4 regions of the Paenibacillus sp. N3/727 genome follow, and region 3 is predicted to be linked to each of the others. Evidence: riboswitches for the same ligand, from Rfam matches in the RefSeq annotation. Region 3 holds a riboswitch; each other region holds the start of a gene.
What was found. Region 3 has a riboswitch for thiamine pyrophosphate ahead of MNQ98_RS20220 (Ykof family thiamine-binding protein). Riboswitches for the same ligand answer to the same signal wherever they lie in the genome.

Region 1 (7,374 bases), 3.1 Mb from region 3:
GAGCACTTTACTGGATATTCAGCAGCTGTCCGTTGATTTCAGGACCCAGAGGGGGACGCTTAATGCGATCCGGGACGTGACGCTTACGATTGGGGCAGGAGAGACGGTATGCCTAGTCGGTGAATCCGGGAGCGGCAAGACGGTGATGTCCAAAGCCATTATGCGCTTGATTGATCATGAGAACGGTCAGATCACAGGAGGGAGCCTGACGCTGGGCGGGACTGATCTTGTAAGTTTGTCCGAAGCTGAATTGCGCCGGTATCGGGGGAAGAAAATGGCGATGGTATTTCAGGAGCCCATGGCCGCCTTCGATCCGGTCTTTACCATCGGGCAGCAGATTCAGGAGACCATTCTCCAGCATGAGCGGGTATCCAAGCGAGAAGCTAAGGAACGTGCGATCACACTGCTGGCACGGGTTGGCATTCCCGAACCGGAGCTGCGGCTGAATCAGTATCCGGGAGAATTGTCTGGCGGGATGCTTCAAAGAGCGATGATTGCCATGGCGCTGTCCTGTGGACCGGATCTCCTGATTGCGGATGAACCGACGACGGCGCTGGATGTTACTATACAGGCCCAGATCTTACGTCTTCTTAAGGATTTGCAGAGTGAATTCGGGATGTCGATTCTGTTAATCACGCATGATCTGGGCATTGCTGCAGATATTGCGGACCGGATCGTGGTGATGTATGCCGGGGGTATTGTTGAAGAATCGCCTGCGGCAGAGCTGTTTGTTCTTCCCCACCACCCGTATACGCGGGGGTTGCTTCGTTCCGTAGCAACGCTGGATACGGTTCGCGGCACCAAACTTCATTCTATCGAAGGCTCGATTCCGAATCTTGCTGAGCTGCCGGATGGCTGCCGTTTTCATCCTCGTTGCCCCTTTGCTACAGAGCGCTGCTCGCAGGAGGCACCGCCCCTGTCGGGAGATGAGGGCCGGAGAACGGCCTGCTGGCATTCGGCGGAGTTGATGCAGCAGGGGAGCTGGCTCGTAGCAACTGAGGCTGCTTCTGAAGCTGCTTCGGAAGCTGTTCTCGGGGAAACGTCATCGGTTGAGAGCCCCAGCAGCGCGGATGTCCTGAATGTCCTGAATCAGCAACTAGGAGGAGATCAGGAAGTATTGTTTACCGTAGAGAATCTGCGAAAATACTATCCCGTGCAAAGGGGAGGCTTCGGAGGAAAGAAGTTGATCCGGGCTGTGGACGATGTGACCTTCTCCATCCGGAGGAGAGAAACCTTTGGGCTTGTCGGTGAATCCGGCAGCGGGAAATCGACCCTTGGGAGAATTCTGCTGCAGATGGAGCGGGCAACGGAAGGCAGGGTTCTGTTCGAAGGAGAGGATCTGACGAAGCTGGGGGGAAGAGATCTGCGCTGGGTACGCCGTCATATGCAGACGATATTCCAGGATCCCTACGGATCGCTTGATCCCCGCTGGAAGATCGGGGATAGCATTGCGGAGCCGCTCAAGGTTCACCATCAGCTGTCTGCATCCGATGTGCAAGAGCGTGTCCATGAGCTGCTTGGATTAGTCGGGCTCGATCCTTCATGGGCGGAGCGGTATCCTCACGAATTCTCCGGCGGCCAGCGGCAGCGCATCGGAATTGCCAGAGCCATTGCACTGAATCCACAGTTTATCCTCGCGGATGAAGCCGTATCTGCTCTGGATGTGTCGGTTCAGGCGCAGATTATTAATCTGTTGCAGGATTTGCAGCAGAAGCTCGGACTTACATATCTGTTCATTGCTCACGGATTGCAGGTCGTTCGTCATATATCCGACCGGATCGGTGTGATGTATCTTGGGAAGCTGGTGGAGATTGCGCCAAGCGAATCGCTGTTTCTGAGGCCGGCCCATCCGTATACGCGGGCGCTGATTGATTCCATACCACAGAGGGCCCCTGGCGGGGACCAGCCGACAGGCGGCATTGAAGGAGAAATTCCGTCTCCGGCGAATCCGCCTTCAGGCTGTCGCTTTCATACCCGCTGCCCGTTCGCAACCTCGCGGTGCCGTGAAGAGGAACCGCAGCTACGGCTTCTTGGCAGCGGTCATTATGCAGCCTGTCACTATCCGTTGTGAGAAGAATAGCGGCAACGCTCCAACTGGAGGTCATGACTTGTCAGTAAATACGGGTTGTCTTTCGACTAAGACAGGCAGCGGGCAGCCTGATCTTCCTTTCTGGCCTGTTCTGATCACGCTATTTCTCGGCTCTTTTGTCGGCATGTATCATGTTGTTTCACTCAATGTGTCCCTCCCGGGGTTCATTGGTATATTCGATACCGAGCTGCGCACAGTGCAGTGGATCATTACTGGCTTTTCACTGGCTTGCGGCATGATCACGCCGGTGAGCGGATATCTCTGTGACCGCTTTGGAGGAAAATCCATGTTTTTGCTGTCACTTGCGGGAATTACGGTCGGTTCCATTCTGTGTGCGTTGTCCTGGAACATCTATGCACTCATTGGATTTCGTATGGTTCAAGGCTTGTTCTGTGGGCTGATTCAACCAATTTCCCTCACCATGATCTATCAGACGCTGCCGCGTGAAAGACAGCCTCTAGCGGTCAGTGTGTGGTCATTTTCGACGGTACTTGGTACCGCCATCGGCCCTTCGCTGAGCGGCTGGTTCCAGCAGCATGACTGGCATCTGATCTTTCTGGTGACGGTGCCGATAGGAGTGGCTGCGTGGATCGCCGCTCTGCTGTTGCTTCCGTCTGGATTTACACGGGTTCGGAAACGGTTGGATTTAGCGGGCCTAGTGCTGGCCACGATGGGCAGTCTGGCTCTGCTGCTGCTCTTTGGCAATATGCATGCGTGGGGCATGCAATCGCTTTTAACATGGGGGTGTTTGATCATTGGCGGTCTGTGTGCGGTCTTGTTTGTTCGGGTTGAACTGCAGACCAGGGAGCCGCTTCTGAATCTGAGATTGTTCCGCAATGTTACCTTTACGATCAGCTTGACTGTCTCGCTAATTCTAACCTTCGCTCTCTATTCTGGTGTCTATTTCATTCCGCTGTTTCTGGAGGAAATCCAGGGAATGACTCCCTTCCAGGTCGGACTGCTGTTTCTTCCGGCAGCGGCGTGCCTAACCATCGCAACCTTCCTGTCGGGCAAGTGGTATGCCTCTTGGGGAGCGGCTCTTCTCATCGCGTTGGGCAGCCTGATCCTGTTGGTCACAACCTTCCGTTTCAGCAGGCTTCATGTGGAAACGACGCTGATCTCCGTCATGGTCTGGATGTGCATCCGCAATGTCGGATCAGGGCTGGCGCTCTCCCCAGCAACAAGTGCTGCCATGGCAGCAGTAACGGAGCAGGAGTCAGGCCATGCGTCAGCGCTGCTTAACTGGCTGCGGCAGGTGTTCAGCTCGATTTCACTCGGCATGTTTACGTCACTGTTCTATGCGCGGATGAACGTCCATGAATCCCGGTTGCTTACCGGCCCTTCCGACCGAAGCCCGGAGTGGCTGCATATGGCGGCCTACACACGGAGCATCGATGATGTTTTTCTTATCGCGAGCGCGCTAGTGGCATTGGCAGTTCCTCTAGCTCTTCTTCTCCGGAGAAGAGGGCGTGCCGTGGATTCCGGCAGCTCCAAGATCAGTGATTCGATGTAATGTGATTTTAGATAGAGGTTGTTCACGGTATGATCGCTAAGCACCTGACGTAAGTGGACATGAACTTTTAAGTAGGAGGCTGCGAAAAGATGAAGGTGGCTTTGTTCAGCTTAATGATGAACCTCCCCAATGCCGTAACAGGGGAGTCTTGGACCCCGCAGCAAAAATTTCAAAATGTCATCCAACAGGCCATCCTCGCTGAAAAATTGGGCTTCGACGCTTACGGTGTAGGGGAAAGGCACGGTGCTCCATTCCTGTCTTCTTCTCCCCCTGTTGTGCTAACCGCGATTGCAGCGAGAACATCCCGTATCCGTCTGTTGACCACGGTCACGGTGCTGAGTGTACTAGACCCAGTCCGGGTCGCAGAGGATTATGCGACGCTTGATCATTTGTCCGGTGGAAGATTGGACATGATTATCGGCAAGGGCAATGATCCGCGGCATTACCCGCTCTTTGGCATTACAGAGGAAGAGCAGTGGGAATCCATGGCTGAGCGGTACAGGCTGCTGAAGCGATTGTGGACCGAGGACAATGTTACCTGGGAAGGCCGCTACCGTCCGCCTCTTCATGAAGTGACGACTTACCCGAGGCCTTATCAATCCTCCATTCCGATCTGGCACGGCAGTGCGTCAAGCACCTTGTCGACGGAGCTGGCAGCCCAGTTCGGGGAGCCTATTTTCTCATCGAACTCCTTTCATCCCAAGGCTAAATACAAAGTACTGATTGATCACTATCGTGAACGCCTGGCTTACTACGGGCATGATCCAGCCAAAGCGGTGGTTGGAGCGGGTTCGGGCAGTCTCTACCTGGGAAATACAACAGAAGAGGCTATACGCCGGTTCAAGCCGTACTATAATGCTTTCAGTGCAACGGAATCAGCTAAGCATAACCAATCGCCGTTTGAGAGCCTGGAGGATAATATGGAGAACGGTCCGGCACTCATCGGTAGTCCGGAGCAGGTGATCGAGAAAATCCTAAATTATCACGAAGCCTTCGGACATTCCGTGCTGAGCATCAGCGTTGACGGTCTTACTGAGGCGGATCAGCAGGAGCAGCTCCACCGGTTTGCTGAGGAAGTGGCACCTGTGCTGAAGCGGGAAATTCCGAGTTCGGTGTGGGAGAGCGGGTCGGTTCAGGGCGAGAAGGGTAAAATTGCAACTCCATATTAGTCTGTTCATATAGTGATAATTGACAGATCTAGTAAACCTTTGTACAGTATTACTCAATAGAATAGGAAGTCCACTAGGGGAGCCGTCAGCGGCTGAGACAAGAGTGTATCTTGGACCCTTTGAACCTGATCTAGTTCATACTAGCGTAGGAAAGTGGAGTCGGTCATAAGGTCTTAAATGCGATGTGTTCGTTCACACTCATAGGCATATAGATGAAGCCGCTCCAGCTTTCGGGGCGGCTTTTTTGTGTTGTTCCGAGGGTGCTGTCTTACGGGACTTCCTGCTCTTCATTATGTTGGAGGTGGGAAAGATGAGCTTTACGCAAGAGCTCCGTCAGAAGGCGGACGGCATTTTTCAGGCGATTTATGAACATCCCTTTGTGAGAGGTATCGCAGATGGGAATTTGTCCAAGGAACAGCTGATTCATTATATCAAACAGGATTATGAGTATTTGAATGCTTATATGCGGATTTACGGGATCGCGATTTCCAAATGTAGAACACGGGATGAGATTGCAGATTTTAATGAACAGATTTCTTTTATTCTCCACAGCGAGGTGCATCCGCATCAAAATTTCTGTGCTGTTGCAGGGGTAACTTATGAAGAAATGCAAGGGTATCCGCTCGCTCCGTCCGCGCATCATTATATTCGTCACATGTTGACGGTTGCGCATGAAGGCAGTCTCGGTGAGATCATGGCCGTGCTGCTGCCTTGTCCTTGGACGTATTTGGAGATCGGCCGGAAGCTGCTGGATGAGGTTCAGCCGGATGAGACCCATCCGTTCTATGAGTGGATATATTTTTACGGGAACCGGGCCGAGGATGCAGCAGCCAATTTCCGTAATCGTGTGGATGCGTGGGCGCAAGAAGCAACGGCTGCCGAGCGTGAGCGTATGGCTGAACACTTCATGCTCAGCTGCCAGCTGGAGTATATGTTCTGGGACATGGCTTACCGGCAGGAGGAGTGGCCATTGTAGGTGTAGGCTGCTGACTTGTGATATTTTTGCGATTCCATAATGATAAGAGAGGCTGATCAATATGAGTATGCTGGATCAAGAGCTTTCTACTCTCCTTGAAAAGGTGCGAACAAACAAACCGCTCGTACATAATATGACAAATGTGGTGGTGACCAATTTTACGGCGAACGGCCTTTACGCGCTGGGCGCATCGCCGGTGATGGCTTATTCGCCTGATGAAGTCGCTGACATGGCGAAGATCGCAGGCGCGTTGGTGCTGAACATCGGAACGCTGTCTCGCGAATTGGTGGACGCGATGATTATTGCCGGGCAATCGGCGAATACCCATGGCGTCCCGGTTCTGCTGGACCCGGTGGGCGCGGGAGCCACAACGTTTCGGACGGAGTCGGCTCTGCGAATTCTCAGCGAGGTCAAGATCTCACTGGTGCGGGGCAATGCAGCTGAAATCGCGCATCTTGTGGGAGAGGAACGAGAGATCAAAGGCGTGGATGCTGGAGACAGCGCGGATGGCGGTAATGTGGACCTGGCGATTCGTGCCGCGCGAGAGCTGAACACGATCGTCGCCATCACCGGACAGGAGGATGTCATTACCGATGGAACGTTAGTCCGGATCATAAGCGGTGGAGATGTGCTGCTAACGAAGGTTACGGGAGCAGGCTGTCTGCTGACCTCGGTGCTGGGCGCCTTCGCTGCGGTTGAACCGGACCTGATGCTGGCAGGTACTGTAGGCCTCGCTTTTTATAGTGCGGCTGCCTCACAGGCAGCGGATCGTACGTCTGATCTCGGACCCGGAAGCTTCCAGATCGCGTTCCTGGATGAGCTCTCCAAGCTGCACCCGGGTTCGGTAGCTGGCTGCTCAGCTATTCGCGAATTGGGTGCAGCCGCTGCAGGTGACAGACGATGACGAGCATTCGCGTTACCAGAGCGTTGACGATTGCCGGTTCGGACAGTGGCGGAGGAGCCGGAATCCAAGCGGACCTTAAGACGTTTCAGGAGCTTGGCGTATATGGCATGTCGGCGATTACTGCGATAACGGTACAGAATACACTTGGTGTTCATGGGGTATATCCATTGCCTCCGGAAGCGTCGGCGGAGCAGATCGAGGTCGTAGGGTCAGACCTTGGGGTGGATGCTTTGAAGACAGGCATGTTGTTTAGTGCAGATATTATTCGCATGGTCGCAGAACAAATCCGGAAGTTTGGCTGGGAAAAAGTTGTTGTCGATCCAGTGATGATCGCCAAAGGAGGCGCCGAGCTGTTGCGGACAGAAGCGGTGCAGGCGCTTAAGGAGGATTTGTTGCCCTTGGCGCTGGTCGTTACTCCAAATATTCCGGAAGCGGAAGTATTGTCTGGGATGAGCATCCGGTCAATGGGGGATCGCCGGGAAGCCGCAAGGCGTATCCGTGAGCTTGGGCCGAAGATCGTTGTGATTAAGGGCGGGCATGATGGGGGCGAGGATGGTAGCTTTAGCGGAGAGAGTAGAACTAGTGGAAATAGCACGGGTAGCGGTGAGAGTGGATTTAGCCGTAATGACGATTACCGCCAAGGGAGCGGGCAGGTCGTTGACCTGATCTATGATGGATCGGTCTTTACAGAGCTGACCGGCGAACGGGTGCACACCGTCCATA
Region 2 (7,374 bases), 2.6 Mb from region 3:
TGCAGCGTAGCGTTATGTAACGACGTCGAGATAGTATGCAAAGGCATCTATTGTTAATCAAGAGTACAGACGGTTATATTAAAACTTTATACTTTCTTTATTATTGTACCTTAACCTGAAGGCACAATGATAAGGAGGTACGAACATGGCAACCGTTCAGCATCAAAGAATTACACTCATTGATAGTTTAAGAGGTTTTGCTTTATTCGGTATATTTTTGGCGAATATTAGTTTTTTTACGACGTCGTTACAAACGATTTCTTTTGGGGTCGAGTTATGGTCAGGGCGGTACAATGAGATCTTTTTACTGTTTCGCGGCATTGTTATTGATGGGAAATTCATGTTGATTTTTTCCTTTTTATTTGGCTTTGGTATGGTGCTGTTACAGGAGAGCAGCCTGGCAAAAGGCAGGAAATTCACCCCAATCTATATACGGAGACTAATTGCCTTACTTTTGTTTGGTGTCATTCATGGGATATTTATTTGGTATGGAGATATCCTGACACACTACGCAATTCTAGGCTTTTTATTATTACTTTTTCAGCGCTGTAAACCGAAAACACTCTTGATCTGGTCACTGTCTCTGTTATTGATAGTTCCGGTTCTTCTTACTGGAGCCAGTCTGATTTCTTCTACAGGAGGGAATGCATTTGAACCTTTTAGTAAAGCGGATGCTCATCAGATGGGCGTTTATTTTCAAGAAAGGGACGCCGCGATCTATGGAGAGGGCACTTATCAGCAGATTATCGTTCAACGACTAAATGATTACATATCGTCTCTCTTTAATATGCTGGTCTTCTACCCGCAAATATTAGGGATGTTTTTAATGGGGGCCTATTTCTGTAAACGTCGAATACTACACGAAGTACGGGAGAACCGTAGGATCATTATGAGGCTGATCATTTTGGGAAGTAGTGCGGGTCTTGCTCTTCAACTCATCATGGTATTAATAGAGGGACTGCCATCTTGGGGTGAAGCTCTGGCATTGTTTGTTGGTGCGCCTATGCTGACTTTAGCTTATATTGGCATATTTGCTTTGGTTTATCAGAAGAGAGCTTGGCAGAACGTGCTTCACATTTTTTCTTATCCGGGAAAAATGGCCTTTACCAACTATCTTCTTCAATCGATCCTTTGTGGCTTAATCTTTTACAGCTACGGTCTTGGATGGTATGGAACGATCGAGCCAATTTGGCAGATGCTGCTGGTCATTATCATCTTTGCACTACAGATTGTATTCAGTAAAATATGGCTAAAACGTCTTCCGTTAGGACCCTTTGAATATATTTGGCGTCTGTTTACATATTGGGGAAATCCGGTGAAAAAGGGACAAAGGTTCAATAACCAGCTAACAAAATAGCTTAGGTTTTATTCACTCCATGATAAAGGGGCTGCCAAGTGTAACTTTTGGTTCAGCCCCTTTTATTCCTATATCTATGTTAGTGGAGTTACGCTCTGACTATCGCATTTGACCGTCAGGCAATCAGCTCTTTAGATCTACCTCATACGATAAAACCGCCGGGCATTGTCATACAAAATACGGCGTGCCTCCATCAGACTGAAGCCTTGAATATCGGCCCAGGCTGATGCGACGTCGGTGGTCATGCGAGGGTGTGTTACCTGGCCTTGAAACGGTCCTTCGAACGGCCATGGCCCATCCGTTTCGGACATAACCTGACCGGCGGGGTACAGGCGCGCCAGTTCACGAATTTCCTGCTCGTAGAGCAGGTCCGGGGTGAACGAAATGCAGTAGCCCGCATCAGCCATCCGCTGGATCGTTCCCAGCGACCCTTTGAACCAGTGAAAGTGAGCTGATGTTACGCTATGTTTCTCCAGCAGGTCACAGGCGATATCAGCGTCCTCGTAGACGGCATGAAGGATGACCGGCTTGTCATGCTTTTTGGCAAATATAATGAACCGCTCCAGCAAGTCCTCGTAAGGGCGGTTGTCCCAATCCTTACCGTTGGATTGTGCTTCGATCCGGGAATAGTAAGGAAGCCCGACTTCTCCCACAGCGATCATCTCATCCAGATGGCTTTCCATAAAGGCGAATAGGGAGTCAATATCGGCTGGAGACGGCATTTGTTGTTCAGGGTGATAGCCAAAGGCGGGTTTCACGCGGTCAACAAATCGGAGTGCCAGTTCGAGATTGCGCTGGCAAGATTCCAGATGCATGGATACGGAGATAACGGATTCCACACCGTATCCGGGCAGGCTTTCAACAATGGAAAGCTGCTGATCTATTGGATATGTATCCAGATGGATGTGAGCATCGATCAGGGGATAATTCAAGGAATCCATATCCGGTATTGTATGAACAGATGCCATTTTTTCATCTCCTTATCTTATACAGCCGTATTCCCGCTGTGGCCGACCTCTGTCATGCAAAGCCACACGCACGGTGAGAGCTGCGCGCGGCGCAAAAGTTCAGCGCTTCCGCAGTTCTTCACGCATCATAGCAGAAATTTCGTGTTTCAAGTCCAAGAAAGCCGGATCTGACAGAATATTTTCCCGACGGGGACGAGGGAAAGGCACCTCGATTTTTTGCAAAATGGAGGCAGGACGGCTCGACATGACGTACACCGTATCAGACAGAAGCAGCGCTTCTTCAATATGGTGTGTAATCATCAGAACGGAGCGACGATGCTCCTCCCATATATCGAGCAGCCAGCGCTGCATGTCGCTGCGGGTCAGCGCGTCGAGTGCGCTGAACGGCTCATCCAGGCACATCACCTCCTGCGGGCTCATCATCGCTCTCAGAAAAGCGGTCCGTTGCTGCATGCCGCCTGATAGTGTGTGCGGATAAGCCTTTTCAAATCCGGTAAGTCCCGCCCGTTCAATCCAGAGGCGCGTTTCCTCCAGTGCTTGTACCTTGGGCATACCGGCGAGTTCACGTGGAAGGAGCACGTTGTCCTCGACCGTGCGCCATGGGAAAAGGGCAGGTTGCTGTGGCATATAGGCGATCAAGCCCTTTTGCCCGGTTACATCTGCGCTGTCCATCCAGATGCTGCCGGCGTCCGGCGCAGTTAGCCCGCCTATAATGTGAAACAGCGTGCTCTTCCCGCTGCCGGATGGTCCGATGATGGAGACGAATTGTCTAGGTTGTACGGCTAGTGAAAGACCATCCAGTACCCGGACCTCCTGTTTGCGATCCCGGAATGACTTAGTGATACCACGTGCTTCCAGCACAGGCGGAGAGGAGAGCTCATTCGAGTTTTCAGGATGATCCATTTGGTGTTGTTGGCTCGCAGGGTTTAATTTGACCTTCACCTGAAAACACCTCCCTTATTTGTAAATTGGTGCGAAGATTATTTTTCCTGCTTCGGATTCCAGCGGGTGAGCCGTTGCTCCAGCAGAGTTATGAGCGCAACCATGAGCAGGCTTAACAAGACAATGATAAAAATAGCGACAAAAACGCGGTCCGTACGGTATGCGGATTTCTGCAGCATCATGAAATATCCGATTCCTTTGTCCGAGCCGATCCACTCCCCAATCACCGCACCCATGACCGAATACGTAGCGGCAATCCGGACGCCAGAGAAGATGGAGGGGAGGGCATGAGGTAGCTCCAGCTTGCGGAACGTCTGCCATTTGCTTGCACCAGCCATCTCCATGTAATTCATCATCGTCCGGTCAGTACGAGCAAGACCATCCATGGCTGAGACGGCGACCGGAAAGAAGCACACGAGTGTAATGACAATAACCTTAGGTAAGATTCCAAACCCGAACCAGATCATGAGCAGTGGAGCCAGCGCAATTGTCGGCACATTTTGGCTTACGACGAGAAGCGGGTATAGTGCGGTTTTCATCCAAGGGACCAGATGGAGAAGTAGCGCGATAACCAGACCGACAGTTGTTCCGATGGCGAAGCCAATCAGTGTCAGCTGCAGGGTGGCAAGTATATGTCCGAGCAGATCTTCGGCTCCGGCAGCGGCTTCCCTGACGATGTCCGAAGGCGGAGGTAGGATCCAATCTTCCACATGGAACAAGGAGACAGCCAGCTGCCACACTGTTAAAAAGAAGAGGACCGCCACAAAGGGCGGCCATAGACGATTCCACCAAATCCTCATGGACGATATTTCTCAGTCAGCCGGTCCATGCTGATTCCTTCAGGATTTTGCGCGATTTTCACTTGGGATATGACGCTCGGACAACCAGCCTGGAAAAGTGCTTCGTGCATATCATTCACAATCTTCAGCAGCTCTGGCAGTTCTCCTTCCAGTGTCGTTTCCAGCGCGTTCACCTCATATTTGACGCCTGATTCCTGAATGACTTTGATCGCTACGTCTACATAAGGTATGCTATCCCGACCGTCGGGCGTCTTGGGAATCACTTGAATGCTGAGCAGTGTACTTGCCATGGTCCATTCCATCCTTTCGTTATATCGGATCTATGGTTCTGCGATTTATGGGCTATCCGGTAAAAAATCGTTCGTGAACGCGCTGCTTGCTTCGAGCGGCTTATCCAGCAGTTTACGTTCAAACATCCAATCAGCATAGCCCTTCCATACGCTTTCTTTCTGTTCTCCCCAGCGGGGAGCATCGTCTTGATAGAGCGGGCTGAGCCACTTCTGGCTAGCCAGCACCAGATCTTTGTCCAACTCGGGTACCGCCTTGGAGAGGAGTGCAGCTGCTTCTTCCGGCTGTTTAATGGCGTAGTCATAGCCTTTAGCCGTGGCGCGCATGAACGCTTTTACCAGTTCCGGATCTTCATTGATCATTTTCTCGCTCGTGACCAGTACAGGTGTATAATAATCCAGCGCTTCTGAATAGTCTTTTACATAAATCATATCCAGTTTCTCTCCGCGAAGCTCGGCTTCAATACCGGTCCAAGCATAAAAGATCCAGGCAAAATCAATATCGCGCTTCACGGCAGTGAAATAATCCGCATCTCCCATATTAATCATTTTTACCTTGCTTACGTCGGCATTATCCTTCTCCATGATCGATTTCATCACAGCCTCTTCTACAGGGGAACCCCAGCCGCCGTAAGATTTTCCTTCAAAATCGGCTGCTTTTTTAATATTCCGGTCAACCGGAGCGGCAAACCCGGACGTATTGTGCTGGATCACGGCTGCGATCGAAACGAGCGGCACGCCTTGAGTCCGTGCCAGAGTGACACTTTCCTGGTAGCTGACACCGAAGTCAGCCTTGCCTGAGGCGACCAGAGCATCACTGCCACCAGCACCAGGCTGTATGATCTTGACGTTGAGCCCTTCCTCCTCGTAATATCCAAGATCTTTTGCAGCGTAAAGCCCTGTATGGTTCGTGTTTGCCGACCAGTCCAGCATGACCTGAACGTCCCGCAGCTCAGCAGCAGGTTTGTTCGAATCACTAGCTCCTTCATTGTTCGGTTTTTCTTTGTTTCCGCATCCGGCAACGACAAGCAGCACCGTGCAGAGTATGACCAAGGACATCCATCTTTTATTCCGTACCATGTTCTCTCTCCTTCTGAACAATTACTTCTACTTACCTAATCACAAAAAAAGCGTCCCGAAATTCGGGACGCATACGAGCGCAAAGGTTGATAGCGGTATAAAGAGACCGCTAGATACACATTCCTACGCTGGCATTACCCAGATCAGGTATAAGGGTCAGTATGTTAAGGTATACAATCTCAGCCGGCCAATTCCAGCACCCCGGTTCTTATGAAGTTGTTCACATAATTTATGATTAACTACGTGTATTATAGTCCGGCGTTCAACATCTGTCCAGTGAAGGCCTGAAAGCTATGGATATCCTCAGCGCTGGAAAAATTCAATATTCTCCCCTTCGGGACCGTGAATAAAGAAGTAGCGATGCCCGTTTGGCAGAGTAACGATTTCTTCATCTAAATGCGGTACATTCAGAGCTTTTACCCGGGCGTATTCTTCTTCAATGTTGTCTGTGCTTACAGCAAAGTGATGTACCGTCCCTTCAGCCGGAAGGGAATCGCTGTACCCTTGAATAAGCTCGACTTCGGTCTCATCTGCACCGTGAAAGCCGAGGAATGCCAGCTCTATGACTCCGTTCGTATGTGTAAGCCGTCCTTTTAGCTCAAGTCCGACAACTTCCGTATAAAATGCAAGCGTCTTATCCAGGTCCCGCACCACAATACCTACATGATCCAGTCGTCTCTGTGACATCCTTTAGGCACTCCTTTAAAATGAAAGTTTAAGAAATTAAAAGAATCATAGCATTTAATTCCTAGTTGTCAAGTGGGGTTACACGAATTTCATATGAAGCATGTAAGCTACCAAACTGATAAGAGTTAGGCCCGCGGCAGCAACGGCAAGCATCCAAGGGGGTGATTAACCGTCGGCGTCGGGTCTTTTTATGGTTTCATTATACTGTAAAAGGGAGAAGATCTTCCACAGGTAGGTTCAAATCTTACACTTTTGCGTTCTATTCTTTACTTCCTGGTGGGTAAAAAGTATCATTACAATAGATAAATATCATAATTCTTTAGGCCTACTACATACATCATGTCTACACAAGCTAACCTTTTACAGGGGGAACGCTTATGAACTGGAATATAGCACGAATGGCACCGCTGAGGCTGGCGGTCATATATTTGTTTGTTCAATTTATGGTTGTGCTTTGGGTTCCGGAAGCCGTGGCTGTTCAGAGGGTCCTGACAGTTATCGCGCCGCTCACCGCTTCAGGATACCTCGCTTTAGCTGCCTTGCGGCATATGGGATCGCTGCGGATTTTTTGGCTGTTGGTCATGCTGGGGCTGATCTGCGAAGGCTTAGCCCAGTTCGTATGGGCATATCCGATATGGACCAAGGGAGAATATCTGGCTGAACTGAGCGCCGCGGATTGGCTCTGGACCATGGAGATGGTGTTGTTTACCACAGGGCTAGTCTATTTGTTCGGACACGAACAAGGACTGCTTAGAGGTCTGCGGTTTATGTTTGATATCGTTATTATATTTATCGTCTTTATTACGGTAAGTTGGGAATATCTCTTGAAGCCTCAACTGCAGGGTTACCTCCTAGAAGGAGAAGGGACCTTGCTCTGGGTAAACCTGATGTATCCAGTGTGCGGCATTATACTGATATTTTTCACACTTGTCTTGTATGCTAATGCCAAGCAAGTTCAGGCAATGGTTGCAGTGTATCTTTGTTTTGGTGGCTTGGCTTTTGTAATCGGTAATCTATTTTATTTAGTTACTGTCGATTTGGTGGGGGCTGTTCCGAACCCTTATTTGGATCTGCTCTGGACAACAGCTGTGTTCCTTATCGGAATGGCGGGCGTACGTTCGGTTTCTGGAATGCGGGAAAAGGACATCGTGAAGGACAAGCAGCCTGCATTTGGGACGTTTTTGGTAAAGTATCTGCTGCCGTACGGTGTTCTCGGGTGGCTTTTTTATCTGATCACGGAGCGATTCGAGGGA
Region 3 (7,374 bases):
ATGACGGCAGTATTTTATATGATTTCATCCATCACACGGTCCGCGTATGTGACATTGACATGTATCAGCAGAAACCATTTTATAATTCGATGGGAAGACTCTGGGGCTCGTCCAGGTTTATGTCACCTGAAGAGTTTGAACGCGGTGCGGTAATTGATAGCGTGACCAATGTGTTTAATATGGGCGCGATTGCCTTTGGATTACTCGGAGGTGAGCTGGACCGTTCGGTGGACAGATGGGATGCCGGGGAGGCCTTACATAAAATTGCGGTTAAAGCTGTCAGCCCGAACAGAGACGAGCGGTATAAGAGTGTTGCCGAGTTTGTTTCATTTTGGAGAGAGGCATGTCACATGAGAGAGGGAAACATATGCTAAACATACGCTGCTATTAGGAGAAAGATCTGGAAGATCTGGCGGCTTTAATGGACGATCTGGGATACCCGACAGAGCGTGAGCAGATGGGCAGTCGGATGAAGAGGATTATGGAAGAATCGTCTTATTTTACTTTCGTAGCTGTTAAAGATAACCGGGTGTTGAAATTTAAGGATCTAGGTTTGTGAAAAAAATATAGCGTTACAGTTGAACTGCTGGATTATAGGGATCTGCAAGTGTTAGACTTAGGCTGCGGTGTGGGGAGAAGCAGCATTCCGATTAGAAAATTTTAAAGATGAACCGGATTCATAGAAAAATAAAGAACAGAAGAAACAGATTTTTAAGTAAAAGGTTGTGAGTTCAGTGGAAAAATATACGCATCTCGGTGTTTATGGGGTTCTGATTAAGGATGGTCGTATACTGTTGATACGTAAAGCGAGAGGACCTTATTTAGGCAAGTGGGATTTGCCTGGCGGCTCGATTGAGTTCGGAGAAGAACCTGAACAGACATTAAAGCGTGAATTTCACGAAGAAACTGGACTGACAGCAATTCGTGGGATCATGAAAACCGCTGTTTCCTGCACGATCATTTATCAGCGGACCGAAGATGAGCTGGAGGAGATGCACCATATCGGTATTATATATCAGGTGGAGTTAGAGGATGACAAAGCCCCGATCAATCGAGAAGGTGATCAGCAGGACTCACTCGGTGCGGAGTGGATACCATTGGAAAAGCTGGAATTTATCCCGATCACTCCATTTGTTGAAATGATAACGGAGCAGTTGTTTACTGAAGGAGATCATGAACAATGAATCTCGCAATCAGCAAGCTCAACCCGATTCAAACAAGCTCAGTGGTTTAAATATTGTTATGAAATATTTCCGGGGAAATGGGTACTTGGATTCGTTGCTGAAGGATATCTTTCAAAAATAAAGAAAAAGCAAACCAAATGAAGTGCCCCCTGTCAAGTAGACAGGGGGCACTTCAATTCATCCTTAGGTGGCTTGCTTTGTTTTGTTGTCCCTGTTGATTTCGGATTGTTCAACGAGCAGCTTTTGGGACACCCTCATAACATTAAACTCTTTTAAAATTTGAAGACATTGATCGTCTTTTGGAGCTGGAATACAGCGTCATTCATAGCTTCCGCTTCTTCCGCCATTTTCTTGATGGATACGATTCCTTCGTTCATGGAGGCGGATACCTGCTCGGTGCCGGCAGCTGACTCCTGAGTAATGGCTGATATGTTCTGTATCGCAGCAGATATACTTTGAGCGCTTTCCAGCATCGATTCGCTTTCTTTGGAGAAGGCGGAGATTTGCTCAGTTATGTACTGCACACTTGTAACGATATCCAAAAAGACTTGTTCCGCTTCATGAATCATTTCAGTTTGTTGACGAACCACTTCTTCATTAATTTTAATGTTCTGCCCGGCAAGTTTAATGTCATGCTCAATGCTGCGTACAAGATTAAACACTTCACGTGTGGAAGAAGTCGACTCTTCCGCGAGCTTGCGAACCTCATGAGCAACAACTGCAAACCCGGCGCCATGCTCCCCAGCTCGTGCAGCTTCAATCGAGGCGTTTAGCGACAGCAGGTTAGTCTGCTCAGCAAGTTCCGAGATTGTTTCGGTGATTTTGGTAATCCCCCTAGCATTTTTGGAGAGGGCATCAATTGATTCCGCTACTTTTTCGGTGGCTTCAATGTTTCTATTCATTCCGGCAGACTGTTTCGAAACGGATATGCGTCCTTGTTCCACTAAGCCGAGTGTTTCTATAGAACGTTGGTTCATCTCTTTTGTGGAATCTGTATAATTGCTGACCATCTGCTCAATCTCACGGATTGACTCACTCATCTCGGACACATCTTCCGATATTTCATTCGCTCCTACAGCCAACTCGTTGGAAGAAAGGGACACTTGGTTCATAACTTCGATCAGGTTATGGTTCTTGTCTGATATATCACGACTGGATCTCATGACTGTACGAGTGATATCCGAAGTTTCCTGCAAAATTTTTCGAAGTCTCTCAACCATACTGTTAAAAGTTCGGCTCAGATCTGACATGCCTCCGATTTCTTCCACTTTAAAAGTGAAATCGCCTTTGGCAATTTTGGATGAAACATTGGAAATATCAGCGAAAGATTGTGTAAGCGTTCTCTCGATTATCCGCGAAAGCGGGTATGTAAGAAGGGCGAGTGTAGCGACAAGCAGAATCCCTATTACGGTTTTGCCGAGAACGATTAGGGTTAGCAGCATTGGAACTGCAAATAGAACAGCTATCGCATAACAAGCAGCTGTTATTTTACTGGAGATCGGTAGCTTGTTGAACCACGACATGAGAAAGAGTTCCTCCTTTAAGCATAGGATATATTTACCACGATTATAACATTGTTCGACATGAGTAGATATAACGAATTACATTGTATGGATTTAAAATAATAAAAAATAGTCCAAATAGTCTATCTGGTAAAAAGCCAGAGGGGGAAAAGAAGGTGGGTCTACAATTCTTTTCCCCTTGGATATGAACCTCAAATCATCACTTTACAGCTTTGAGCAAGGCGGAAGCCAAAAAATTCGTATTGTCCAATATCATCCGGTCATGTTGAAATAATGTTTCCCATAGGGACAGATCAAACAGTGCGCCTTCATCCCGGCATTCAAGCGTATCCAGGTGTCGGATTTGTTCCTGTTTCATTTGATCTGTAAAGTGGTTGTATTCCAAAGCTTCCTCAAAGGAAAATCCACTCTCCATGAGATGACTGCGCCATTCTTCACGATTCATGAGACGAGGGATGCCAAAAAACTGTTCTAATTCTTTCTGCTTTTCAGACGGCATCGGTTTGTCCATCAGCAATTCACGGTCGTACAGCGTGCCTCCCTTGGTTAATACCCGGCAGTACTCGGATAACGATTCGGTTGCATTGGTGAATACCGTGACTGACTCTGCAATCACGTAATCAAACTGCTCATCCTCAAATGGTAAAGAGCACACATCAGCCTGAAGGAAGTTAATATCCAGACCCATGGCTTCAGCACGCATTCGGGCTTTATTCAGCATGTTCTCATGCAGATCAATAGCGGTAACGCTATATCCTTGCTCGGTCAGGTGACATGCAGTTCTACCGGTCCCACAGCCTACTTCTAAAATACGGCTGCCTAGGGGAATTGGTTCTTTCCGGAATAACCTTAGGGTTGCTTCAAATCCTCCCGGATGAGCGCTTCCCATTCCTAATTTGGATAGCATGTTGATATAGTTCATGATCTTGAGTCCCCCAATTCTTCCTTTATTCGGTGTAAAGTGTATTCGTCTATTTACCATATGTTTAAGGTACCTTTGGGGTTTTAGCTGAATTTAATAATTTGAGCCCGTTTTTCTCGGCTGAGGAGGTATTTATCAAACAATGGGGGAACGCATCGTGAAAACTGAGCCGTTTGAGGCAGCCAAACAACTGATATTTCGGGACTATCCGAATTGCTTGATAGCTGTTTTAGGAGGAAGTGCAGGCAGAGGAGAGCACAACGAACAATCTGATCTCGATATTGTGCTTATAGATGACAGTGTGGAAGACTTCAATCGAAAAACGATTGAATCATTCGGCTGGGTCGTGGAACTGTTCTTCCTGACAACGTCAGGATACCGGGAGCAGTTTGATGCAGGTGTAATGGCCGGAAATCCAACTCTGCAGCGGATACTTGCAGAAGGGAGGGTAATACTTTCCCGCCCGGAAGGGGAGAAGATTCGAGAAGAAGCCCAAAGCGATCTGGATTATGGCCCGTTGCCCTATACTTCATTTGATATTGATGTAGCCCGTTATGCTGTAACCGAATTTATGATGGATTTAAAAGCCTCAGACAAACGTGTAGAAATGTGGTTTATCGCTCAAAAATTGACTATGCTGCTTTGCGAGTTTATTCTTAGAGCAAATCAACATTGGACGGGTGAAGGAAAGACATTATATCGCTTGCTGTCTGCATTTAATTCCAGCATCGCGACGGATTTGGAGGACGCACTTGAGATGCTGTATGTTCACGATGACCGGGGAGCTTTGCTTGAATTTGTGCCGAAACTCCTACAGCCTTATGGAGGACCTCATTTAATCGGGTATGAAGAATAGCCGAGATTGGGGGTATTGGTCGTTACCAAATCGCTTCCATCTCAATACATTTATAATGTGATTTTAGATCACACGAAACTTAAACTCAGGAGGAATCCACATGGGTATAAGCAACTAAGCAGAACAAAAGAAACAAGGCTCGGCCTGCAATCAGGCCGAGCTCATCTTTGTTTTGTGTGATAGTATCATGTGCTAGATTTCTTTTGGTGAAGGGCTATTGGCCGATACCACAACTGTCATAACCAGATGGCTTCGGTCAGTTTGAATTGCATGCATAAAGGCATCTTCGAGCGTGTCGAACACCCTTGATAATGTGCCGTCCAGTCGGCTGGCATAGTGGATGCCTTGTGTTAAAGTCCCTTTTGATTTTGCTCGCTCAACCTCTTGGTATATGATGTCCATATAATTTTCTGTGCCGAGTGGATAGAGCGAGAAATGACAAGCAGTTTCAATATTAGCGGAACCCGCAAGACTTTCGTTCATACGTGTATCATCTTCAGACATATACACATCACCTTTGCTGTCGCCTGGACATCCAATGGAGAATGTTCCATTAAATACGGTATGTACGCCAGTGGCCGCTGAATGCGCGAATATCGCACGGGTTACGTCAAATACATGTTCAGCTCTGCCTCTAATACAAGTACATAAATCATCGGTATACATCCATACCTTGTCCGTGTTTACGGACGCCAATGCTTCTGTAATGACCTGAACGAACCTGTCTGTCATCGGAAATACAGAGAAACGGCAGCCTACGATCCTGCTGGTCCCGCATGCTGGATTATTCATACATAATAACCTCCTAATAAGATATAAAAAAACTGCACCCTGTGAAGGAGTGCAGTTTTATGCTTATAGCAAAATAAACATAAAGCTCCACTTCCCCACGCTAGTATGACCTAGATCGGGTAGTAAGGGTTGACGAACAATTCGTCTCTCAGCACGAGGCACCCCTAGTTCAGCTTGAAAATGAGTCAGTAAGTTGAGTGAAAATGAACTTCAATGAATTGAAGATAAAATCGTTATAGCGATATTGTACGCGCCGTGACCAGGATATATCAATATGTATAAGATACTATAAATAATGAAAGAAAGCACCGATTATAATCGGTGCTTTCTTGAATAGGTTCTTATTTAAACAGCTTTACGCGATCTTCAAGAGGTTGGAATTCTTTCTCGCTAGGCTTGGCTGTAGGTTTGCCGAAAGGCATTTGAGCTATAAGCTTCCAGCTTTCAGGAAGGTTCCATTCGTTTCTTACTTTCTCATCAATCAGTGGGTTATAGTGCTGCAAGGAAGCACCAAGACCTTCTGCTTCAAGTGCTGTCCATACTACGAACTGAAGCATTCCGGAAGACTGCTGAGACCAGATTGGGAAGTTATCCGCATAAAGAGCAAAGTTTTCTTGCAGGTGTGAAATAACGCTGCTGTCTTCAAAGAAGAGAACAGTGCCGTAACCTCCACGGAAAGCAGCCATTTTTTGAGCGGTGGGTGCAAATTGCTCCTCACTTCCGCCTACAACTTCTTTAAGAATACCTTCTGTCATGTTCCACAGCTTATCGTGTTGTTCTCCTAAAAGTACAACCACACGGGCGCTTTGGGAGTTAAAAGAAGACGGAGTATGTTTTACAGCTTCATTTACGATTTCCTGGATACGCTCATCCGAAATAACGGAATCTTTGCTGATTGCATAGTGGGAGCGGCGATTCTTGAGGGCAGTGCTGAAATCTGTTGACATAAAATAAAATCCTCCTAAAATTATCATTTTTGCATTTTCACCTGATATAAGCATTTCCTTGATATACCTGTGATTATGCATCTTGGTTTCTAATACTCGGATCAATCGTATGGAGTTCTCACAACGTTCACTAACTTACGTTTTGTAAGAAATGATTGATACGTAAGTATCTTAGTATAATACAGAATGCTTTGTCAAGATTTTTATTAATCACTTTTTTTGAAGTTTAAACAAATAATTGAACCAAGCGATTTAAACAAGTGATCTTATCATGTAAGAAACTTAATATTATGAACAAATGATGAACAGATATTCTAAAAATTAAAAATATAATTGAGTTTGATTCTCAATTATACTTGTCGGGTTGAGAATGTGATGATATAATTCACTTTAGATCGCAAATGATAATCAATCTCATTGAGAGTGATATCCACATCCAGCCGGATCATACCGGAACTGCATCCCGCATAGAAGGAAGAGCTATGAATAAAAGATACTTGATTGCAGCAGTAGTGGTGTTATCCATTATTTCCTTATTCATAGGAGTAAAGGACATTTCACCGCTTGACCTGTTCCGCATGACGGAGCAACAACAGCATATTATGCTAGTCAGTCGTATACCGAGGCTTATCAGTCTAATTCTGGCGGGAGTCAGTATGAGTATTTGCGGCTTGATCATGCAGCAGCTCAGCAGGAACAAATTCGTATCTCCAACAACGGCAGGGACTATGGATTCCGCAAGGCTGGGTATTCTGGTAGCGATGCTGGTGTTCTCAACCACGGGTCCTCTGATCAAAATGCTGGTTGCATTCCTGTTTGCATTTGCAGGTACGATGATCTTTATGAAGATCCTCGACAAGATCAAATTCAAGGATGCCGTATTTATCCCGTTGGTTGGATTGATGTTCGGGAATATTATTAGCTCGATCGCTACATTTTTTGCCTATAAATATGATCTTATTCAGAACATGTCTGCTTGGTTGCAGGGTGACTTCTCGATGATCATTAAGGGGCAGTACGAGCTGATGTACATAAGTGTTCCTCTGGTCATTCTGGCTTACTTGTTCGCTAATAAGTTTACAGTGGCGGGCATGGGAGAGGAGTTCGCAACAAATCTGGGACTTCGTTACCGGAGAGTTGTTAACATCGG
Region 4 (7,374 bases), 980 kb from region 3:
ATATCAGCTCAGCTGTAAGGGTATCCCGGTTCTCATCACGGTTTTTCAGACCGTCTAGGACTTTGTCCATCCTGCGTTTTTTTAAGTTTTGCCCGAATTTGAACTTGGCTGACATCTTGGTCGGAACCAGCTTGATCAACGCAACCCCCTTCAACTGTGGAACATAACGTGGATCTTCGGCGTTAATCGGATCATACCCTCCTTCAGGCTGAAGCTTGAGCATAAAAGCGCCCAGAGCCCTTGCTTTTTCCTCGAGATCTTGTACAACAACGGCATCTCCGCTGGCGGTAACACTTTTGAAAAATGCAGTGGCCGGGCAGGCCATATCGGGATTGGAGAAATAAGACGGAATCAGCGCGTATTCATCCGCAACACTGAAACTGACTTTGGGATTTCGAAACAGGTGGTCCATCTTCTCCCCGGCTTGACTTCCATGATAATAAAAAGCACCTTCCACAAACACAAAATTAAGAGGAGTGACTCGTGGACAGCCGGATTCATCAACAGTACCGAGAAACCCGAAACTCATCTCCGCCAAAAATTGTTCAACTTCCGTTGGATCCTCCACCATAAACTCATTTCTTCGCATGGTTGTTAATCTCCCTTTTTTTATAATTTCATCCAGCATACGGGGAAGATTGACAAGAAAAAAGAGCCAATATACATTAATTAAATAAGTCCATTTAACGACAGGAGGGGCAGCCATGGAGCTTGGTCTACCCATTGATTCCTACTTGGAGAAGTATCGGTATAAATATTTGGCCTTATATCATGCTTTGCGGGATGCGATTATTAACGGTACTCTGCCGGAGGGAACAAGGCTGCCTGCAACACGTGAGCTTGCCCGGCAGTATGGAATGTCGCGGGGTTCGGCTGCACAAAGTTATGATATGCTTCTTGCCGAAGGTTACGTGAACGCTATGACAGGCAGCGGAACTTATGTGGCAAGGGGAGCTTCGCTTTCAAACAAAGAGATCGAGCCTATAAACAGCGGTCCGATGTTATCCACATGGGGACAACGTGTATTAGAGATGATGTCATCTCCAAGTGGTCAGACTGAAGGGAGTGCGGAAGAGCTCATAGCATTTACAGGAGAGCGGGTGGCTTCCGAAAATTTCCCGTATACGGAATGGAAAAGTTTTTTAGGTCACGCAGCCAATGAAGCGAAAGAGGGAATATCTCGGGAATCGTTCTCTGCCGGCCATATGGAACTCCGCCGGGCGATTGCCGGACATTTGAGATTTACCCGGGGAATCCAGGCGGATGCTGATCATATCGTTATTTTCAGCGGATCGATGCAGGGTATTGTCCTTCTCTCTCAATTATTAATAAATTCGGGCGATCCGGTCGTCCTTGAAAATCCCGGATATCATGGGATAAAAAATGCTGTACAATCTTGCGGCGGAATCATTGTGCCAGCGGAGGTAGACAGGTCTGGTCTTATTCCGGAGGACTGGAATGCAAAACTCTTATTTGTCACACCGAGCCGTCAATATCCAACTGGAGCTGTACTGTCTTTAGAACGACGGAGAGAACTGTTGAATTGGGCAAGGATTCATCAAGCGATCATTATTGAGGATGATTATGATAGCGAATTTCGCTGGGGCGGTCGTCCAATGGAGCCGCTTAAAGCACTGGATGACGGAGGGCATGTGATCTTTATTGGATCTTTCTCCAAGACGATGTTCCTCGGCTTGCGTCTTGGATACGCCGTTCTTCCAAAGGCGTTGGTGAAGCCGGTGATCGCCGCCAAGGCATTGTATGAGCCAGTGTCATCGTCACTGTTGGAGCAGCGTGCCTTGTCTCTTTTTATATCAAGGGGAGCCTACAGTCGTCATCTGCGCCGGATGACCCGGCTGTATGGAGGGCGACATCGGTTTTTTTGCAGTCAAATGGAGGAAAAGGCAACACATTTGTTTCAGCTGGAACCGGGTGATGCGGGTTTGCATGTCTATGCGAAATGGCTTCATGATGGTGAGACGTATGAGCTTTTTAAGAAGGCTGCACGCAAGAGAGGCGTGGAATTCAGGGATGCGGCTGTATACCGGCTTTCCCCCGGCTCCCTGGCGGCATGCTTCGGATTCTCCCATCTGAATGAAGAACAAATTGCAAGAGGTGTCTCTCGAATGGCTCTCGCATGGGAGGACATGCAAAAGTAAAAAAAAAGGAGTATCATGGTGATAGAGAGATAGATTAACTTTGGAGAGACAAGGGGGAGTGACGTGATGCTGAATGCATCGCTGTCTTCTTTTGTAATCAAGCCCGCCTTGGCCAAAATCGCCTGCGAACCGGGGTGGAAGTGGCAAAAGCGCGAAAAGCCGATGCAAAATTACGACTTGTTTTACGTGTGGAGCGGGGAAGGGACCGTAGTGCTTAATGACAAGCCATTTGAGGTAGGAAAAGGAAGCTGTTTCCTGTTCTACCCTGGTGATCATACGAGTGCCACACATAACCCTCAGAAGCCGTTAGTTCTAACCTACATACATTTTGATGTTACCGATCCTGTCAGCGAGGTGCCGGCGCCTTACCGGAGGCTGAACGAGACAATGGATTTTGAATATTTGCTTGCCAGATACGTTCGGCTGTACCTTGATCAACCTTACGGGGCAGAAGAAGAAGGAAAAGTCATTTTAAAACAACTGATGATCTACCTGCTCAGGGAAGACCGTGATTCACCGGTGATCAAGAAAGCGAGCAATCATCTGACTGAAGCGATTCATGAGATTGCCAATTACGTCCGCCTGCATCCGGGTATACCGCACCGGGTTGAAGATCTGGCGGCAAGGGCCGGGCTGTCTCCACGCTATTTTTCGATTAAGTTCAAGGAGCTTATCGGCACGCCGGTACAGTCATATATTATCAAAATGAGGATAGAGCGGGCTCAGCATCTATTGCTCCACCAGGGAATGAATGTGACGGAGGTGGCTGATGCTCTCGGATATAGGGATATTTTCTTTTTCAGCCGCCAGTTCAAGCAGTACACGGGGAGAAGTCCTTCGGAGGTTCGCTAAAGCAGGATAGCTCTGGTTCACGGGGAAATTGTAAGGGGAATACTCCGAATAAGGTCTTGGAAAGACAGAGAGGGGGGTACCGGCAATGAGCCAAAGAAGACGGATGCGCAGCCTGATTTGTAGTTGCGGAGGCTGTGGCATTTTTAGAAACCGTTTGCGTCGGATTAAGAATACGAAGCCTGAAAAGGATTTGTGGTTCTAATTCATTCATAATACATTTCAGCACCTTCGTTATTTCCCGGGTGGAATTATCCTACCTTCGAACATAGCGGGGTGCTTTTTTGAAATATTTGATTTATATGTTTCACGTAGGATGCCGAAGGCGTTTCTTCTTGGTTGGTATGCTATTGAATCTATGTATGGCGGATACTAAGATAGATAGAACGTAGGGAATTATAGCACTGGAACAATCAAGGTCTGAAGGAGAGAACGGATGGGAACAATGGGGGAGTTAACAGGGAAAACAGCGTTCGTAACAGGGGCTTCCAGCGGCTTCGGACTTCTGATATGTCTGGAATTGGCGGGACAGGGATACCAGGTGGCGGCGGGAATGCGAAGGCCGGAAGGCTCGGACAGACTGCTCAGCTTAGCAAGGGAAGCAGGATTGGAATCACGGATTCATGTGGTCACGCTGGATATATGCGAGCCGGAATTGGTAAAGAACGCTGTACTTGAAGTTGAGAAGTTATGGGGGCGTTTGGATCTTCTTGTGAACAATGCGGGTGAGGCCGTTGGCGGATTTGTAGAAGAGGTGCCGCTTGAAGCATGGAGGAAACAGATGGATGTGAATTTCTTCGGAACCGTATCTGTGACACAAGCCGCCCTCCCACTCATACGCAGAACAGGAAAAGGCAGAATTATTTTTATGAGTAGTATTAGCGGAGTAGTCGGATTTCCGGGTTACGGACCATATGCCTCCTCAAAGTTCGCTGTAGAAGGATTTGGTGAATGCCTCTCACTGGAGCTTCAGCCGTTAGGAATCGATGTGGTGCTGATCGAACCCGGTGCGTATGGTACAGCCATATGGAGTAAAGGGTTTAGCGATATTAGCGCACAAGAGGGATCTCCCTATAGGGCTATGCTGGATGATGTGCTGAATTTCTCAAAAGCAACCGCCGAAAGCAGTGGCGACCCACGAGAGGTGGCCCATCTGGTGGGGGAAATCGCACGGATGAAATCTCCCCGATTCAGATATCGGCTGCCGAAGGGCACCCGTATGACCGTTACAGCCAAGCTGCTGCTGCCTTACCGGATGTTCCAGCGCATCGTGTTGAAAACGCTGAGCAGGAAGCGCTGAAATTCAGGAGTTCTTGGCTGGCGGCTCGTGGAGCAGGCCAAGCAATTCTCCCATCTTAACCTTGTCCCCGAGCTTTAGATCACCACGAGGCGTGAAGGTTCCGTTCTTTGTTAGTAGGACGACGGTAGAGCCGAATTCAAAGTAGGCGAGGTCATCGCCATTGCGCCATTCATTCGTCTTCTCGTCGGTATAACGAATACTGCTGACATTCATAGCGCCAACCTTAACAACGGCCACTTCGCCGTGTTCATGCCTGATATATGTAATGAGTCTTTCGTTGCGGCTGAGTACATTTCGGATATTGGTGAGCGCAAAATCGTTCACCGGATACACCTTGCCCCGGAGATGTTCGCTTTCTGCTTTCTTACCGGTTACCGGGGAATGAATCCGGTGGTAGTCGGTAGGACTCAAGTAAAGCACGAATACATAGCCATTAAGATAGTTCCCCATCCGTGGAGAATGGTTCAGCAATTCGTCGACGGTATAATCCTGGCCCTTTACGTTCAAAATGGTTCCCGCTTTGACGGGGCCCATGCCTGTGATAAGGGCGTCAACAGGACTGGTCATGGCGCTCGCTGTTTCATCGATTGCGCGCATGCCCATTTTTAGACGGCGGGAAAAAAATTCGTTTAGCGAACGGTATTCATGTATTTCTTTTTCAGCCTCATGGGCGGGAATTTTATATATTCGTATAAACGTTGGTATGAGATAACGGCTCCATCTGCTGTGGGAAAAGCTACCCATGATGCGGGATACCCACTTTCGGGAAGAGAGTTCTGTCATTAGCCTCAGTAATTGTTTAGCCATGTAATTCTCCTTTGTGCTTGCATTAACAAATAGCGTTTTTGGATGTATGCGCACTCTGCATTATATTGACATAGAATAAGGGCTAAATCAATAAAAAGGGGATTTTGAAAAAAAGGGGCTTGCAAATTCAGGAAGGACTGGTGTATTTTAAAGTCAGCTTAAAACCGAATAGGGAATACGGGGGCTTGAGTGAATCAGGCTGAGACTGCAGATGTTGATCCCGCTGCTGACCGTTAATCTGAACTGGGTAATGCCAGCGTAGAGAATATCCGACCCTGATAGGGCCTATTTTCCGTCTGCGCATATTTTCCAGACGGTTTTTTGTCGTGTTTGTTAATTCAATTTGGGGTAAGAGGGGAGAAGCTGTGATGCAATCTGGTGTTGAAGCAAAAAAGAATGGAAATGTTAGAAGGGGACTGCGGCTTAGTGATATTCTCGTTACGGTTCTGGTCTCGCTTGTTCTAGGTGTGGTATACCATTTCTGGGGTTCGGTATACAGCCTGTTTAAGCCGTTATTTTTTGAGGCGGATGAGATGCTGTACGGCATGTGGTTCGCAGCAGCTCCGCTTGCATTTCTGTTGATTCGCAAGCCAGGGGTAGCATTAATTGCAGAGCTTGCAGCTGCGCATGTTGAAGTACTGTTCGGAAGCGGCTGGGGATTGAATCTGCTTCTGTACGGTATCATACAGGGTCTGGGAGCGGAGCTGGTATTTGCCGCCTTCCGTTACCGGAAACATGCTGCCTGGACTGTTGCTCTGGCCGGTGCAGCGTCTGCAATCGGTTCGATGGTGATGGATTTCTATTTAGCTTATACAGACAATTATGTGTGGTGGATGTTTGTTGCCAAGTACAGCATGCGTGTTGCGAGCGGTGCGTTGATTGCAGGACTTCTGATGTTCGCTTTGGCCAAGGCATTGGAGCGGACAGGTGTAACCTCACTGCTTCGACCTGCTTCAGCCAAAGATTATGAAGCTCTGGATGATCCGCGCCATGTGTGAGAACCCAGGTGATCAGCATTCAGCGAGTGCTGGCGAAGGAATGGTACCATCCCATTCATTGTATGTGGAAGGGCTGCGACTGAAATTTCCGGGTGAAGATCGGCTGGTGTTTAAAGATCTGTCTTTTGCTGCCCAAAAAGGGGAAAAGGTGCTTCTGCTCGGACCGAGCGGATGCGGTAAATCCACATTGCTTCAGGTACTCAGCGGGATGATACCCCATGCGATAGAGGTCCCGATGAAATGCTCGGATCAGCGGATTCCGTCTTCTTGGGCGTATGTGTTTCAAGATCCGGACACCCAGTTTTGCATGCCGTATGTGGATGAAGAACTGGCCTTTGTGCTCGAAAACCTTTGTGTACCACAGGAAGAGATGATTGGCCGGATGCAAGAAGTATTAAGTTCCGTTGGCTTGCGCTTAGAAAATTTACATATTCCGATCAGCCATCTTTCCCAGGGGATGAAACAGCGTCTTGCACTCGCATCGGCGCTGCTCCTTCAACCGGAGGTGTTGTTTCTGGATGAGCCTTCAGCGCTGCTGGATCCGGAAGGCCGGGAACAGATTTGGGAAGCTGTGAAGTCCGTTTCAGATGGACGGACGCTCATTATTGTAGAACACCGGATTGAAGAAATGGCAGCTTATGTGGACCGGGTGGTGCTGTTTGGCCCGGATGGCGTGATTCTGGGCCAGGGAAGCCCCGAGGTCGTGTTTACCGCATTTCAGAAAGAGTTAACGGAATACGGCATCTGGTATCCTGGCGTATGGGACGACTATGCCGGATCTCCTACCGGGGCGGAAACCTTTCGATCGTTAACTTCGGTAACGGTAAGGACGGAATTATGTGAAGATATAGATGTGGAAGGTCTGTGTGTGGTCAGCGCAGCCCATATAAGAGAGTTATCCACAAATTCGGGTAGCGGAAATATCAGCGGAATTACGGGATGGCATGGTGGAGAACAGGAACAATTCCATGTGGGGGTAGTGAATCAGGACCCGGTACTTGAACTGAGCGATTTCACGGTGCTCCGTAAAGGGCAGCCGGTTGTGGCAGTTGATAAAGCTACGGTTTATCCGGGCGAATTCGCAGCCGTCATCGGGCCGAACGGAGCAGGTAAAAGCTCACTGCTGCTCGGTCTGATGGGACTGCTTAGGGCGGAAGGGGAATACCGTCTTGGTGGAGATATTGTCCCGCCAGGGAAAAAGAGAAAGGAACGAAAACTCCGGCAAGGAATGCTGGGGCGAATCGGCTTTGTCTTCCAAAAT

Region 1: it holds a riboswitch for thiamine pyrophosphate, as region 3 does, so the genes downstream of both, tenA (thiaminase II) here and MNQ98_RS20220 (Ykof family thiamine-binding protein) in region 3, are expected to answer to the same signal.
Region 2: it holds a riboswitch for thiamine pyrophosphate, as region 3 does, so the genes downstream of both, MNQ98_RS02840 (ABC transporter substrate-binding protein) here and MNQ98_RS20220 (Ykof family thiamine-binding protein) in region 3, are expected to answer to the same signal.
Region 4: it holds a riboswitch for thiamine pyrophosphate, as region 3 does, so the genes downstream of both, MNQ98_RS24990 (ECF transporter S component) here and MNQ98_RS20220 (Ykof family thiamine-binding protein) in region 3, are expected to answer to the same signal.

The regions. Positions count from the first base shown of each region.
Region 1 covers NZ_CP093336.1:1,243,361-1,250,734, forward strand. The annotation lists gene MNQ98_RS05555 (ABC transporter ATP-binding protein) at 1-2,071, shown strand, start outside; gene MNQ98_RS05560 (DHA2 family efflux MFS transporter permease subunit) at 2,109-3,602, shown strand; gene MNQ98_RS05565 (LLM class flavin-dependent oxidoreductase) at 3,692-4,771, shown strand; TPP riboswitch at 4,837-4,940, shown strand; gene tenA (thiaminase II) at 5,082-5,747, shown strand; gene thiM (hydroxyethylthiazole kinase) at 5,809-6,651, shown strand; gene thiD (bifunctional hydroxymethylpyrimidine kinase/phosphomethylpyrimidine kinase) at 6,648-7,374, shown strand, end outside.
Region 2 covers NZ_CP093336.1:628,597-635,970, forward strand. The annotation lists gene MNQ98_RS02815 (DUF418 domain-containing protein) at 146-1,357, shown strand; gene MNQ98_RS02820 (TatD family hydrolase) at 1,495-2,325, opposite strand; gene MNQ98_RS02825 (ABC transporter ATP-binding protein) at 2,425-3,228, opposite strand; gene MNQ98_RS02830 (ABC transporter permease) at 3,306-4,067, opposite strand; gene MNQ98_RS02835 (MTH1187 family thiamine-binding protein) at 4,064-4,357, opposite strand; gene MNQ98_RS02840 (ABC transporter substrate-binding protein) at 4,403-5,434, opposite strand; TPP riboswitch at 5,538-5,648, opposite strand; gene MNQ98_RS02845 (VOC family protein) at 5,738-6,121, opposite strand; gene MNQ98_RS02850 (GGDEF domain-containing protein) at 6,499-7,374, shown strand, end outside.
Region 3 covers NZ_CP093336.1:4,387,672-4,395,045, reverse strand. The annotation lists gene MNQ98_RS20250 (protein kinase family protein) at 1-374, shown strand, start outside; gene MNQ98_RS20245 (hypothetical protein) at 422-559, shown strand; gene MNQ98_RS20240 (NUDIX hydrolase) at 735-1,184, shown strand; gene MNQ98_RS20235 (methyl-accepting chemotaxis protein) at 1,457-2,707, opposite strand; gene MNQ98_RS20230 (class I SAM-dependent methyltransferase) at 2,907-3,629, opposite strand; gene MNQ98_RS20225 (nucleotidyltransferase domain-containing protein) at 3,772-4,485, shown strand; gene MNQ98_RS20220 (Ykof family thiamine-binding protein) at 4,678-5,277, opposite strand; TPP riboswitch at 5,353-5,453, opposite strand; gene MNQ98_RS20215 (nitroreductase family protein) at 5,619-6,224, opposite strand; gene MNQ98_RS20210 (ABC transporter permease) at 6,707-7,374, shown strand, end outside.
Region 4 covers NZ_CP093336.1:5,368,906-5,376,279, reverse strand. The annotation lists gene MNQ98_RS25015 (pyridoxamine 5'-phosphate oxidase family protein) at 1-589, opposite strand, end outside; gene pdxR (MocR-like pyridoxine biosynthesis transcription factor PdxR) at 705-2,159, shown strand; gene MNQ98_RS25005 (helix-turn-helix domain-containing protein) at 2,226-3,011, shown strand; gene MNQ98_RS25000 (SDR family oxidoreductase) at 3,445-4,308, shown strand; gene asd (archaetidylserine decarboxylase) at 4,312-5,115, opposite strand; TPP riboswitch at 5,283-5,397, shown strand; gene MNQ98_RS24990 (ECF transporter S component) at 5,484-6,113, shown strand; gene MNQ98_RS24985 (ABC transporter ATP-binding protein) at 6,106-7,374, shown strand, end outside.